One region of the Limosilactobacillus albertensis genome, then DNA from elsewhere that is predicted to be linked to it. Evidence: predicted binding sites of a transcription regulator. Region 1 holds the regulator's gene; each other region holds the start of a gene.
What was found. Region 1 encodes CtsR, which represses protease genes until heat stress. Its sites were predicted from a motif close to TTGGTCAAAAAAGGTCAAANA; they were not measured.
Positions count from the first base shown of each region.

Region 2: the regulator CtsR is predicted to act here: its motif matches at 2,217-2,237, upstream of ftsH (ATP-dependent zinc metalloprotease FtsH).
Region 3: the regulator CtsR is predicted to act here: its motif matches at 2,997-3,017, upstream of H5S41_RS08540 (ATP-dependent Clp protease ATP-binding subunit).

Region 1 covers NZ_JACIVD010000065.1:89,668-94,753, forward strand. The annotation lists gene H5S41_RS11965 (hypothetical protein) at 1-116, opposite strand, end outside; gene adhP (alcohol dehydrogenase AdhP) at 415-1,437, shown strand; gene H5S41_RS07075 (CtsR family transcriptional regulator) at 1,605-2,072, shown strand; gene H5S41_RS07080 (ATP-dependent Clp protease ATP-binding subunit) at 2,087-4,579, shown strand; gene H5S41_RS07085 (TetR/AcrR family transcriptional regulator) at 4,849-5,086, shown strand, end outside.
Region 2 covers NZ_JACIVD010000071.1:4,756-9,841, reverse strand. The annotation lists gene H5S41_RS10150 (S1 domain-containing RNA-binding protein) at 1-135, shown strand, start outside; gene tilS (tRNA lysidine(34) synthetase TilS) at 137-1,516, shown strand; gene hpt (hypoxanthine phosphoribosyltransferase) at 1,521-2,063, shown strand; gene ftsH (ATP-dependent zinc metalloprotease FtsH) at 2,295-4,400, shown strand; gene hslO (Hsp33 family molecular chaperone HslO) at 4,489-5,086, shown strand, end outside.
Region 3 covers NZ_JACIVD010000068.1:4,625-9,710, reverse strand. The annotation lists gene H5S41_RS08545 (ECF transporter S component) at 93-701, shown strand; gene H5S41_RS08540 (ATP-dependent Clp protease ATP-binding subunit) at 758-2,953, opposite strand; gene ykzS (protein YkzS) at 3,242-3,427, shown strand; gene H5S41_RS08530 (phosphocarrier protein HPr) at 3,549-3,815, shown strand; gene ptsP (phosphoenolpyruvate--protein phosphotransferase) at 3,815-5,086, shown strand, end outside.

The DNA.
Region 1 (5,086 bases):
TTTAAATTTTTAGGGGCATAAATATCGGCCGCAATAGCTATCCCGTAACGATTATTGTAACGGACATGCCGACGTTCTACTTTTTCATTTAGCTTGGTGATATATCCATAAGCCATTGATATCACTCCTTTGAATGGTTAAATAAATTATAACATTCCTCGTGGAGATAGAATAACTGACTTTATTAAAAGTAAATTTTTAGTGATAAATTGTAAGTGATTTACTGTACAAATTTATTTGCATTGGTTTAGAAGCGGTGGTTCCTTATCTGTTAATGATTTAAGAGTAGATATATTGTAGTGGTATCATGACGGGTTCTATAAATGTGCAAAATTTCACTTTAAATTTGTCAAGGAGTTATGGTACTATAAGCATTGTAAAAAGTAATTTGTTTATTAAAGGAGATCTTACCTTATGAAGGCTGCTGTAATTAATGATCCAGTAGATGGATACGTTACTGTTAAAGATGTTCAGCTCCGGGATTTAAAGCCGGGCGAAGCATTAGTTGATATGGAATACTGTGGTTTATGCCACACTGACCTTCACTGTGCTGCTGGTGATTTTGGCAAGAAGCCAGGTCGGATTATTGGACACGAAGGTGTTGGTCGTGTATCCAAGGTTGCCCCTGGCGTTACTTCCTTAAAAGTTGGCGACCGAGTATCAATTGCTTGGTTCTTTAAGGGCTGTGGACACTGTGAATACTGTTTGACTGGTCGTGAGACCCTTTGTCGGAACGTTCTTAACGCTGGTTATACTGCCGATGGTGCAATGGCTGAACAATGTATTGTTCCAGCTGATTACGCTGTTAAGGTTCCAGAAGGCCTTGACCCTGTTGAAGCTACTTCATTAACTTGTGCTGGTGTTACTATGTACAAGGCATTAAAGGTTGCTGACATTAAGCCAGGTCAATGGGTATCCATTGTTGGTGCTGGTGGTTTGGGTAACTTAGGTATCCAATTTGCTCACAATGTCTTTGGCGCTCACGTTATTGCCGTTGATGGTAACCCTGACAAGCTTCAAGCTGCTAAGGAAAATGGTGCTGAAATTTTGATTAACCGTCATGATGGTGATGTTGATCAACAAATTCAAGAAAAGGTTGGCGGTGTTCATGCTGCTGTAGTTACTGCTGTAACGACGGCTGCCTTTGATCAAGCTGTTGACTCTCTTCGTCCAGATGGTAAGTTAGTTGCTGTTGCCCTTCCACAAGGTGACATGAAGCTTAACATTGCTAAGACTGTTCTTGATGGTATCATTGTTGCGGGTTCATTAGTTGGTACTCGTCAAGACTTAGCTGAATGTTTCCAATTCGGTGCTGAAGGTAAGGTTCACCCAATTGTAAAGACTCGTAAGTTAAGTGAAATTAACGACATGATTCAAGAACTTAAGGATAATAAGGTTGTTGGTCGTAACGTTGTTGATTTTGTTCACAATAAATAATTAAAATAGTTCATATTTAATTCTCTAAAAGGCTAGTGAAGCGAGAAGGTTTCACTAGTCTTTATTATTCTCTTAAAATCAGTAAAGATAATCAGAGAATTAGGCGTCGGTTTTAAAAGTGTGGTAAAATAATGGTCAAGATTAGTCAGAGAAGCCGAGGTGATATAATGGAGAATAAAAGTATTTCAGATATTATCGAAGCATATTTAAAAGAAATTCTTGGTGATTCAGCACAGGTCGAGATTCGACGTTCTGAGATTGCCAATCATTTTGATGTTGTGCCATCACAGATTAATTATGTAATAAAGACTCGATTTACCATTCAAAATGGTTATTTAGTTAAAAGCAAGCGTGGTGGCGGTGGATATATTCGAATTGAGCGGGTTAATTTACTTGATGACGTAAATGTGCTAAACTCACTCATTCAAGCAATTGGCGATTCGGTTCGTGAGCGTGATGCTTTTGATATTGTTCGTACATTATATGAAGAAAACGTAATTACAAGACGTGAAGGTGATTTGATGTTAGTGGCATTATCCAAACAAGCTTTATCAATCGGTGATAGTAAAGCTGAAGATCATCTTCGAGCACGGATTCTAATATCATTCTTGAACCGACTACGCTATGAGAGTTAAAAGGGGGACTGTACATGGATAATATGTTCACACCAAGTGCAAAGCATGTTCTAGCAATTGCGCAGGAACAAGCAAAATATTTTAAACATCAAGCAGTGGGCACTGAACACCTTTTGCTTGCTCTCTCAATGGATAAAGATGGCATTGCTAATAAGATTTTTGAACAATTTTCTGTAACCAGTGATGATATTCGTGAAGAAATTGAACGTCTAATTGGTTATGGGACGATGGAAAACTTAGGAGCATCAGATTATCTACCATATTCACCTAAAGCAAAACAGGTACTATCACTAGCTGGTAGAGAGGCCCAACAAATGCATGCGTTAAAGATAGGAACTGAACACTTATTATTAGCTTTAATTGCTGATGAGAGCGTCCTATCTTCGCGTATTCTATACAGTCTAGATATTGTGCCACGGCAGATGAGGAAGGTTATTTTACGACGATTAGGAATTGCCGATAACCAGCAACGGTCGGCAAATCGGCAACAAGTACGGCGACGGCCTCAGCAAAATGGCACACCTACTTTGGATAAATTAGCTCGGGATATGACAGAACTAGCCCGTAATGGCCGCCTTGATCCTGTTATTGGGCGAGAGAAAGAAGTTAAACGTGTAGAACAAATTCTCAGCCGTCGTACCAAAAATAATCCGGTTCTAATTGGAGAACCAGGAGTAGGGAAGACAGCGATTGCAGAAGGCTTAGCTCAGCGAATGGTTGATGGAAAGGTACCAGATGAGCTGGCAAATAAACGATTAATGATGTTAGATATGGGATCATTAGTTGCAGGTACTAAATATCGTGGTGAATTTGAGGACCGGCTAAAGAAAGTCATTGATGAGATTCAAACTGATGGGCATGTAATTCTTTTCATCGATGAGCTTCATACGCTAATTGGTGCTGGGGGTGCAGAAGGTGCTATTGATGCCTCAAATATCTTAAAACCTGCATTGGCGCGTGGTGAATTGCAAACAATTGGTGCCACGACCCTTGACGAGTATCAAAAGTATATTGAATCTGATGCCGCTCTTGAACGGCGATTTGCGACTGTCCAAGTAGACGAACCAACGACAGATCAAACTCTCCAAATCCTACGCGGCTTAAGACCAAAATATGAAGAACATCACCATGCTAGGATTACTGATGATGCATTAGAACAAGCAGTTAAACTGTCTGATCGTTATATTTCTGATCGATTCCTGCCTGACAAAGCAATTGATTTAATTGATGAGTCGGCAGCAATGGTCAGAATTGATGCTGAAGATAAAAAGAACCGGCAACCATCTCTTGAGAGTCAGTTAGAAGACTTGCGGGCACAGAAGGAAGAGGCAATTGATAACCAAGACTTTGATCAGGCAGCAACGCTTCGTCAACAAGAATTAGCGCTTAAAGATAAGATTGACCGTAAAGAGCAGCGCAATCAAAAGAAAAATTCACAAAATTATAAATTAAAGGTAACTGGTGAAAATATTGCCCAAGTTGTTGCCGAATGGACAGGTGTTCCGTTGACACAGTTAAAAAAGAGCGAAAGTGAACGCTTAGTTAATCTTGAAAAAGTTCTTCATCAACGGGTAATTGGGCAAGATGAAGCTGTTGCGGTAGTGGCCAAAGCGATCCGGCGGGCACGAAGCGGGTTAAAGGATCCAAGTCGTCCAATCGGTTCGTTCATGTTCTTAGGGCCAACAGGGGTAGGAAAGACAGAGTTAGCTAAAGCGCTGGCGGCAGCTATTTTCGGATCAGAAGATAATATGATTCGGATTGACATGTCTGAGTATATGGAAAAGTATAGTACTAGTCGTCTAATCGGGGCTGCTCCTGGATATGTTGGCTATGATGAAGGCGGTCAGTTGACCGAAAAAGTACGCCAGCACCCATACTCTGTTGTTTTATTAGATGAAGCTGAAAAGGCCCACCCAGACGTATTTAATTTACTACTACAAGTTTTAGATGATGGGTACTTAACCGATGCTAAAGGACGACGGGTAGATTTTCGAAATACGATCATTATTATGACCTCAAATCTTGGAGCAACCCAATTGCAAGATGAAAAGGAAGTAGGCTTTGGAGCAAAAGATATGTCCCAAGACTACAATGCGATGTCAGCTGCTATTAAACAGCAAATGAAACTTTACTTCCGTCCCGAATTCATTAACCGAATTTATGAAACGATTATCTTCCATTCGCTACAAAAGAAGGAACTTCACCAAATCGTTAAGTTAATGGTTGCAGACTTGAATAAGCGAGTAAGTGAACAAGGGATTAACTTAAAAGTGACCCCTGCCGCAATTGATTTAATTGCAAAACTTGGGTATGATCCTGCTTATGGTGCGCGACCATTACGCCGTGCTTTGCAGGACTATGTCGAAGATGATTTGAGTACAGGGTTATTAAGCGGTGAGATTAATGTTGGTGACGATGTTACGGTTGGCGCTCACCAAGGAAAAATTACTTTTAAGGTAAAAAAAGCAGACGAAGATAAAGCTGTTGAATTAAATTTGAATAAGTAAGATTTTTAAGTGATGATGATCCAATATTGGGAATTATCATCATTTTAATTTTAAATACGTTATTAAATATAACTGATAATTTTTCATCGGTAATAATGCTGATTATGCCAGATATGTTCTCTAATGATAACGATAATTTGCCAGCTAAATAGCACTCATTTATCACATTTGATGATTATTTTTCTAAAACAGTTGTCAAAAGATAAGTTATAGTCTTATAATGTGTTTATCAGATAATTAATAATCAAAAAATAGGGGATGAATAATAGATGAAGCGTGCGGAACAATTAGAAAAGACGAGACAAGCGATCTTGAAAACCGCCACAAAATTATTCTTACAAAAAGGTTTTGGTGAAACTTCTACACGGGATATTGCCAAGCAAATCGGCATTACACAACCGGCCTTATACCACCATTTCAGTGACAAGGAAGTTTTGTATCTTGATGTAATGACCAACTTATGCGGAAAAGTTCGTCAGGATATCAACAAGGTAATGCGAAAACATG
Region 2 (5,086 bases), on a different contig from region 1:
CACCACAATAACCACCAACACGAAGACTTTAACGATATGCTCGCAGGCTACTTGAAAGAAAGTGAATCACGCTTATCTACCTTAAAACGGCAAACAGATGGTAAGCGTGGTGGCCGTGGCGGTCGACGGAGCTAATATGACAAAGCTACAACAAGCATTTGAGCGGCACCTTATTAGGAGTCGCTTTTTTACTTATCAGGATAAAGTCGTAGTTGCTGTTTCAACAGGCGTGGATTCGATGGTCTTGTTGGACCTGTTACAACGATTGCCGACTTCATACCGTCCACAAATAATTGTCGCGCATATGAATCATGAATTACGTGCGCAAAGTCGGCTTGAAGAACAATTTATTCAGCAATATTGTAAGCAACATGACCTACCGCTAGAAATTGCTCATTGGCCGAAAGTACAGCACCCGCAAAATGGTGTTGAAAATGCGGCACGGCAGGCTAGGTATCGGTTCTTTAAACAGGTACTTGAGAAATATTCTGCCGAGTATTTAGCAACTGCCCATCATCAAAACGATCTGGCGGAGACGATGCTGATGAAACTAACCCGTGGCGGACAAATTGATCAGTTAGTCGGAATAAGAGATCAGCGGCCATTCGGTAAAAACAAGCTGGTAAGACCTTTATTGCCCTTTAGGAAGGAGAGTATTCGCGATTATGCACAGGGGCATCATCTTAAATGGTATGAGGATGAAACGAACAATGATTTGGATATTCAACGAAATCGTTATCGTCATGAAATAATTCCGTTACTTGAAAAAGAAAATCCACAGGTACTTTCTCACCTGACGCATTACCACCAACAGCTAAGCGAACTATTAGCTTGGCGCGATCAAGAGGTAGGTCAACGATTGCAGGTGATAGTTAGCGCAGAGGGCAAATTAAATGTTGCGGGTTTGCTTGAGAGTAATCGTTTTTTACAAAAAGACCTTTTGCGTCAATGGCTTAGCAACCAGCACGTTCATGACGTTAAAGAGCAGCAGTTAAGCGAGCTATTACAGGTACTAACAAATAGTAATAAGCCGCAGCAAACCGTCCTATTACCTCATCAATATAAGCTCGAAAGAAATTATTCTGTGTGCGTAATAAAAAAAGCGAATAATCAGATTAATGCTCTACAAAATCCCCGAGAGCATGTGATAGAATTGGAACAATGGTATCAAGTTGATAAGACAAGCATGATAGCTGTCTCTACTGAAAAGGCCTTTTTTGCCGACGAAAAGAAACTATCTTTACAATGGCTTGCTCCGGATCAGTTTCCGTTACGCATACGCAAATGGCAAAAAGGAGATCACATCCGGTTAAAGGGTGGTCAGCATCAACTAGTAAAACGGGTGTTGATCAATCAAAAAGTACCGCAAGATCAGCGTGACCAGCAGCAAGTGCTTATAGATGCTCACGGTGAGGTTATTTGGTTGATCAATCGCAAATGGAGCTGGTTTGAACGCCCAACGGATTATCAGCAGGCTTGGCGATTATGCTTTATTGGTATAAAAGATAAGGAGTAAAAGAATGAATAACGATATTGAGCGTGTCTTATATAGCGAAGAAGTGCTTGGCAAACGGATGGATGAATTGTCAAAAGACCTAACAAAGGATTATAAAGATAAGCGGCCAATCATCATTTCGGTATTAAGCGGGGCAGTTTTATTTACTGTTGATATGATAGAGCGGCTAGACATTATGGCCCAAATTGACTTTATTGATGTATCAAGCTATTTTGGCGGCTTAGGGTCAACTGGAACGGTAAAGCTCATTCATGATTTAAAAACAGATGTAAAAGACCGGCATGTTTTGATTATGGAAGATATTGTTGATACTGGTCATACCTTAAAATACTTAATGGACCTATTAGCGGATCGAGGAGCTAAAAGCATTAAGGTTTGCTCCCTATTAAATAAGCCGGAAGGTCGGGAAGTTGACGTCGATCCTGATTATGTTGGATTCACGGTTCCTAAAGAATTTTTAGTAGGGTATGGGTTAGATTACAAGGGATTTTACCGGAATTTACCATATGTTGGAATTTTGAAGCCATCTGTATACCAAAATGACTAAAAATGTTAGATAATTAAAGGGACGGGAAATTCTATTTAGATAACCAGAATTTAAAGATATTCTTAATTAAGGCTGTTTTTATAGATCCGTAAATTTGTAGTAGGTATTATATAAAATGTTGACGATAAAACTGTTAATTCTTCTGGGAAATTAATGGTCAATATTTGTCAAATATGCTATGATAGTGACTACAATTATAAAAATATCGTTGCTGGTAGATAGGAGGTTGTTATGAACAACAATCGTAAAAAGAATAATTTTACTCATAACGTTCTCTTCTATGCCGTGATGTTCTTGTGTATTATGGGAATTGCTTACTTCTTCTTTGGTGGTAACGCATCAAACGGACAAAGTAAGACGGTTTCTCAAAGCGAGTTTATCTCTGAACTGAAGAGTAATAAAGTTAAGAGCGTTCAGCTTCAGCCAAATGGCGGTGTTTATAAGGTTACGGGTACTTACCGTAAGCCGCAATCTAATAACAGTAATGCTGCTAATAACAATGGCTTTGCTCTTGCTACGCAACGAAACAATAAGGTTACTCAATTCCAGAGTTCTGTTCTGGAGAGCGATGTAACTATTAGTCAGCTTCAAAAATATGCTAATCGTCATGATGTGAAGATTAGCACACGGGCTGAAGAATCTAATAGTGTTTGGATGAACCTATTGTTGACCGTATTACCGCTAGTTATCATGATTTTCTTCTTCTACATGATGATGGGTCAAGCTGGCCAAGGCGGTGGCGGACGTGGAGTAATGAGTTTTGGTAAGACAAAGGCTAAACCAGCTGATGCCAAGAAAAACAAGGTTCGTTTCTCCGATGTTGCCGGTGAAGAAGAAGAAAAGCAAGAGTTGGTTGAAGTTGTTGAATTTTTGAAGAATCCAAAGAAATTCACCAAACTTGGTGCTAGAATTCCATCTGGTGTTTTGCTTGAGGGTCCTCCAGGTACTGGTAAGACCTTATTAGCTAAAGCAGTTGCCGGTGAATCTGGCGTACCTTTCTTCTCAATCTCAGGTTCTGACTTTGTTGAAATGTTTGTCGGTGTTGGTGCCAGTCGTGTTCGGGACTTGTTTGAACAGGCTAAGAAAGCCGCACCAGCGATTATCTTCATTGATGAAATTGATGCTGTTGGTCGTCGCCGTGGTAACGGCATGGGTGGCGGTCACGATGAACGTGAACAAACCTTGAACCAATTGTTAGTTGAAATGGATGGTTTCCAAGGTGACGAAGGAATCATCGTAATGGCAGCTACTAACCGTTCCGATGTCTTGGACCCCGCTCTTCTTCGTCCGGGTCGGTTTGACCGTAAGATTTTAGTTGGACGGCCAGACGTTAAAGGTCGTGAAGCTATTCTTCGGGTTCATGCTAAGAACAAACCGATGGCAAGCGATGTTGACTTGAAAGAAATTGCTAAGCAGACACCTGGATTTGTCGGTGCGGATTTGGCAAACTTGCTAAATGAAGCTGCATTATTAGCTGCTCGGCGGAATAAAACTGAAATTGATGCTGCGGATTTGGATGAAGCTGAAGATCGGGTAATTGCAGGACCAGCTAAGCATAACCGAGTTCAGTCCGAACAGGAAAGAAAGACAGTTGCTTTCCACGAAGCAGGTCATACAATTGTTGGTTTAGTATTGAATGACGCGCGTGTTGTTCATAAGGTTACGATTGTCCCTCGTGGTCGAGCGGGCGGTTATGCTATTATGCTTCCACGTGAAGATCAAATGCTTATGTCGAAAAAGAATGCAATGGAGCAGATTGCCGGTTTAATGGGTGGTCGTGCGGCTGAAGAGTTAGTCTTTAAGTCCCAATCTTCAGGTGCCTCCAATGACTTTGAACAGGCAACCCAGATTGCTCGTTCAATGGTTACTCAATATGGTATGAGCGATAAGATTGGTCCGGTAGAACTGCAGAGTTCTGGTCAGGTCTTTACAGGTCAAGGCTATGACCAATCACCTTACTCAGAAAAGACTGCTGCTTTAGTTGATGAAGAAGTACGGCGGATCTTAATGGAAGGTCATGAAACGGCCTTGCATATTATTGAGACGCACCGTGAGCAACATAAGCAGATTGCTGAAGCATTACTTAAGTACGAAACGCTTGATGAGAAACAGATCCTTAGTCTTTACAAGACAGGAAAGGTTCCTGATAAGGACGTGGCTGCTGAAGATGAAGAAGCACGGGCACAAACCTTTGAGGAATCAAAGCGTGAACTTGAACGATTGGAAAATGAACGTCATGATGAAGCTAAGAGTGACAAAGCTGACTCAGATACTTCAAGTGATGATTCAACCAATTCACAGTCGAGTGATGATTCAGATAACTCTGAGGATAAGTAAATTATTGAAAAGACGGAAGAAACAAAACCTGATGGATAGGTGGTGGGTCTTCTGTTTTTCTTTTGGCAAATTTAAGGAGGAATTTACAATGAAAACAACAGATTATTTAGTAAAATCAATGACTAAGGATGGAAAGTTTCGTGCTTATGCAGTTAATGCCACTCAAGTTGTAGAAAAAGCGCATGAAATTCATGATACATGGAGTGCTTCCTCAGCTGCTCTTGGCCGGACTTTAATTGGGACCCTCTTGTTAGCTACGTCAAGCCTCCAAGGAGAAGCGGGAATGACAGTTAAGATTCAGGGTAATGGACCAGTTGGCTTTATTGTTGCTGATGGTACTGCTCAAGGAACGGTAAAAGGCTACATGGGAAATCCCCATGTTTCGTTACCCGCAAACGATAAAGGAAAAATTGATGTTGCAAAAGCAGTTGGGACTAAAGGAACACTTTCGGTAACAAAAATGGCTCCTGGCGATAAGACTCCATATACTGGTGAAGTTAATTTGGTATCCGGAGAATTAGGTGATGACTTTACTTACTACCTTGCCCAATCTGAACAAATTCCATCTGCAGTTGGATTATCTGTATTTGTAAATCCAGATGAAAGCATTGATGTTGCTGGAGGCTTTATGATCCAAGTAATGCCGGGGGCAAGCGATGAAGAAATTAGTAAACTTGAAAAAACAC
Region 3 (5,086 bases), on a different contig from region 1:
CGATATTGAACCATTATATTTCTCTTGATAATTGCGAATAGGTAAAATTTCTATTACAATAGGCCTATTCAAATTTATTTAGGAGAATTGAAATGGCAAGAACTCGGCACCAACAAATAAGACATAACACGACTTTGGCAATTTTTATTGCGATTATCCTTTTACAGGATTTTGTCCCGTTTTTTGGCAATATTCCATTGGGACCGTTGAGTATAACCACTCTTCATGTGACAGTCAGCATTGCCGCGATTGTCTTGGGCCCTATAGATGGTGCAATTATTGGCGGTATTTGGGGAATTTTAACATGGATTCGTGCTTTTGTTGCTCCTAGTAGTCCGCTTGCACCATTAGTATTTGTTAATCCGCTTGTCTCGGTTGTTCCCCGAATCATGATTGGGTTACTTGCTGGCTATACATTTATTCTTTTGCGTCGGCTATTTAAATCTAAATATGGTGCCGCAATTGGTGCCGCAATTATTGGAACCCTTACTAATACTGGATTAGTTTTAGGCTTTATCTATCTATTTTATCGTACTCCAGCAGTTGCGCAAACATATGGCGTCAATGTTAACCATTTATTAATTGCCCTTGAAACAGTGATGGCGACTAATGGGCTGGCTGAGCTAATTTTAGCAATTATTTTGGTCCCAATGGTTGCAATTCCCGTGTTAGAAGTTCGCCGTCGATTAGAGGTAAACTAAAAGAACTTGAGAGTAAAGTCGTTATGACCATACTTTCAAGTTCTTTTTTGGTTAAATTATTTTGCTGGTACTTCTTGTGCTTCTTCAACGACAATATCACCATCATCATTGAGGTTAGCAGTTAATTTATGAGCATCACTATGATCAAGAATATAATCAGCAATTCGATCTTCAATTTGTTCTTGAATTACTCGACGAAGCGGGCGTGCTCCCATCTTAGGGTCAAAGCCCATGTCGACTAGTTTTTCTTCAACACCATTAGTAACTTCAATATGCAAATCCTTGTCGGCGAGCATGTTGTTAACATCAGAGATCATTAAGTTAACGATCTTCATCAAGTCATCCTTAGTTAAAGCGTTGAATTGAACGATATCGTCAAAACGATTTAAGAATTCTGGCTTGAAGTAATTAGTTAATTTGTCAATGATTGAGTGGGTGCTGCCATTAGATTCAGCACCAAAACCAACGCTGGCCTCAGCATCACCGGTTCCGGCATTCGATGTCATGATAATAATCGTGTCCTTGAAACTAACTGTTCGTCCTTGCGAATCAGTTAACCGGCCATCATCGAGAATCTGTAAGAACATGTGCATTACATCTGGGTGAGCTTTTTCAACTTCATCAAGAAGGATCAAGCTGTATGGGTGCCGCCGTACTTGTTCGGTTAATTGACCGGCTTCCTCATAACCAACGTAACCAGGGGCCGCTCCGATAAGTTTGGAAGTAGAAGTTTTATCCATGTATTCGGACATATCAAACCGGATCATTGCGTCCTTAGAACCAAATAGTTGAAGGGCAAGTTGCTTAGCTGTTTCGGTCTTACCAACACCAGTAGGGCCAACAAAGAGGAAACTACCAATTGGCCGACCGGACTTGTTTAGACCGATCCGATTACGCCGAATAGCACGGGCAACCTTGTCAACGGCTTGTGTTTGACCGATAACGTGTTCATCGAGCTTCTTATCAAGGTCGCGAAGTTGGTTTTCTTCCTGTTTTTGAAGGTCGCCAACCGGAATATTAGTCCGCTCCTCAACGATTCGTTGCATATCTTTGACGGTAACAGTTGCAGAATCTTCGGTATGGTTTTCTTCTGCTTCTTTCTTCGCCTTTTCAAGCTTTGCAACTTGATCCCGATAAAAGGCAGCCTTTTCGTAATCCTGATTATCTGCGGCCTGTTGCTTATGTGCCTCAGCCGTATGGATTTCATTTTCAATTGCGTTAGGATCTACATTCTTAAGAGTTAAGTTCTTCTTTGAGCCGGCTTCATCAAGTAGGTCGATGGCCTTATCAGGAAGATACCGATCTTGAATATAGCGGTCGGAAAGCTTAGCAGCAGCAACGACAGCATCGTCAGTATATTTGACGTGGTGATAATCTTGATAACGGCTCTTAATACCATTGAGGATCCGGATGGTCTCTTCAACAGATGGTTCATCAACTTCAACTGGTTGGAACCGACGTGCAAGAGCAGCATCTTTTTCAATCTTCCGGTATTCATTAAGTGTAGTAGCACCGACTAATTGAAAATCACCACGGGCAAGGGCAGGCTTAAGAACGTTTCCAGCATCCATGCCGCCTTCAGCATTACCAGCTCCCATGATTTCATGGACTTCATCGATAAAGAGAATGATATTCTTATTCTTACGAACTTCTTCCATTAACTGTTGCATCCGTTTTTCAAATTGTCCACGAATTCCAGTACCTTGGACAAGTGAAACAACATCGAGACGGATAATTTCCTTATTAGCAAGCTTTTCTGGAACTTGACCGCTTACAATTGCCTGGGCCAAACCTTCAACAACGGCCGTCTTACCAACCCCGGCTTCACCAATAAGAACAGGGTTATTCTTTGTCCGTCGGTTTAGAATTTCGATTACGCGCTTGATTTCGTTATCCCGACCAATAACCGGATCGATCTTTCCTTGGCGGGCGAAGTCGGTAAGATTAATACCATATTGTCCTAGGATACCTTTACCGTTGCGTCCGCCGCCTTGACGTTGAGCCTGACCGTTTATATTTTGACCATTAGCGCCAGCAGCTTGACTTTGCATATTATTCATTGCGTTCATGAAGTCTTCGAGGCTTCCAAAACCGAAATTATTCATTCCGTTACCTCCATTCATCATTTCTGTTTGTAGATTTTGTAATTTTTGATAACAATTTTGGCAGAGGTCTATTTGAATCCGTTGACCATTGAAATTCATTTGTAGATGAATCGTGGCCGGATTTTGATGACAATATTGACATAGCATCTGAAATTAAATACCTCCTAAAGTAGTTCAGCAAGATTGTGTCTGTTTGACCTTTCTTGACCATTGATTAATATTATACTTACTTTTTATCGCAAAGCAAGTCATAAAACCTAAATATTTTCTTAAGTAAGGGGCATCCTTGTACGTTTAATCAAAATTACTTAGGAACGCCTAAAAGGATCCCACTATGATTTTAGCACTCTTTAGTCATGAATGCTAAAACGGATGCTTTATAATATTTATCGTGTATAATTAGGTAGACAGAGATCTTTATATTGAGGTGATTGGATGCCAGAAGAAAAGTTTGAACAATTACTAGATGACTTGCGAACCAAAAAAATTGATCATTTTGAAATTACCCCTGAGAATTTTCAGGAATTTCAACCGATTTTTCATGCTTACGCTTATCGCTCCCAGATTGAAGGAAAAGCACAACGCGGCGGTAAAATTACTTATCAATTGCGAGAGCGATAAATCGCAAGATGTAAGCTTGTATTTAACGCTTACAATTGCTAAAATGTAAATATCGAGGTGTATCAGCGGTCCAGCTGCTGATAATAAATTAATTATATCTGCTCGAAGGAGACTGATTAATATGGAAAAACGTGAATTTACAATTACTTCAGAGACCGGTATTCATGCTCGTCCAGCTACTATTTTGGTACAAGCTGCTTCAAAGTTCTCATCTGATATTACTCTTTCATACGAAGGCAAGAGTGTTAACTTGAAGTCAATCATGGGTGTAATGTCACTTGGTGTTGGTCAAAATGCTAAGGTTACTATTGCTGCTAATGGTGATGATGAAAAAGAAGCATTGGATACCGTTGCTGAAACTATGAAAAAGGAAGGATTGACTGACTAATGTCTTTACTGCTAGACGGGCTTGCGGCTAGTAGTGGGATTACCATCGCACCTGCACGCCTGTTAGTAGGGTCAGATCTATCTATAAAAAAACAGCATACAGCTGATGAGAATCATGAGGTCGCCCGGCTTCATGATTCTTTTGCGTTAAGCAGGACTGAGCTTCAAGCATTGTCTCAGCAGGCACATCACCGGCTCGGTCAGCGCGCAGTGACAATTATTGACACGCAGATTGCAATTTTAGATGATCCGACTTTACGAGATAAGATTATTGACCGGATTAATAGTCATCATGCTACAGCGGAGTGGGCGGTCAAAAAGATAGAGGACTATTATTTAAATATTTTTGAGCATAAAAATGATAATGATTATCTATATGCTCGTGCAACTGCATTACGTGATGTGACTAAAAGAATTTTGAGTCACTTATTGAACGTTCCCCTACCGGATCCTGCTTTGTTGGACCATCGTGCTATTTTTGTAGCAGATAATATTACTCCTACAGATACTGCCCAGTTCAATAAAAGGTACGTTGCCGGAATTGTGACAACAAATGGCGGTAGAACATCTCATTTTACGATTATGAGTAAGACGTTGGCACTGCCGGCTGTTGTTGGTGTTAAAAATGCAACAACGCTAATTCATGATGGCGATATGTTAATTGTCGATGGCATTCACGGAAAAGTTATCGTTGACCCAACCAATGATGAAATTGAACATTACCGTTTACTGGCTGGTAAGTTTGCACAAGAACAGCAAAAGTGGGGCGCTTTAAAAGATAAGCAGACTGTGAGCGCGGACGGACGCCGGTTTGAAGTTGCGGCTAATGTTGGTACATTTGCAGATATTATTGATGCCCAAGAAGATGGTGCAGAAGGAATTGGGTTGTTGCGGACTGAATTTCTCTATATGAATAGGGAAGAGCTGCCTGATGAAGAGCAGCAATTTACAGCGTATAAACGTTTCGTTGCAGCAATGAATCAGCAGCATGTAGTTGCTCGTACTCTTGATATCGGTGGCGATAAAAAATTAGGAATGGTTAAGCTTCCCCGTGAGGCTAATCCATACCTCGGCTTTCGTGCAATAAGAATCGGCTTAGCACGACCCGAAATTTTACGACCACAGTTACGGGCATTGCTTCGTTCTTCAGTCTATGGACGGTTAGCAATTATGTTTCCGATGATTGCGACAATTGAAGAATTTAAGCAGGCACGGGCAATTCTCGATGAAGAAAAAGACAAGTTGGAAAAGGAAGGCTACCAGGTTGCTAAA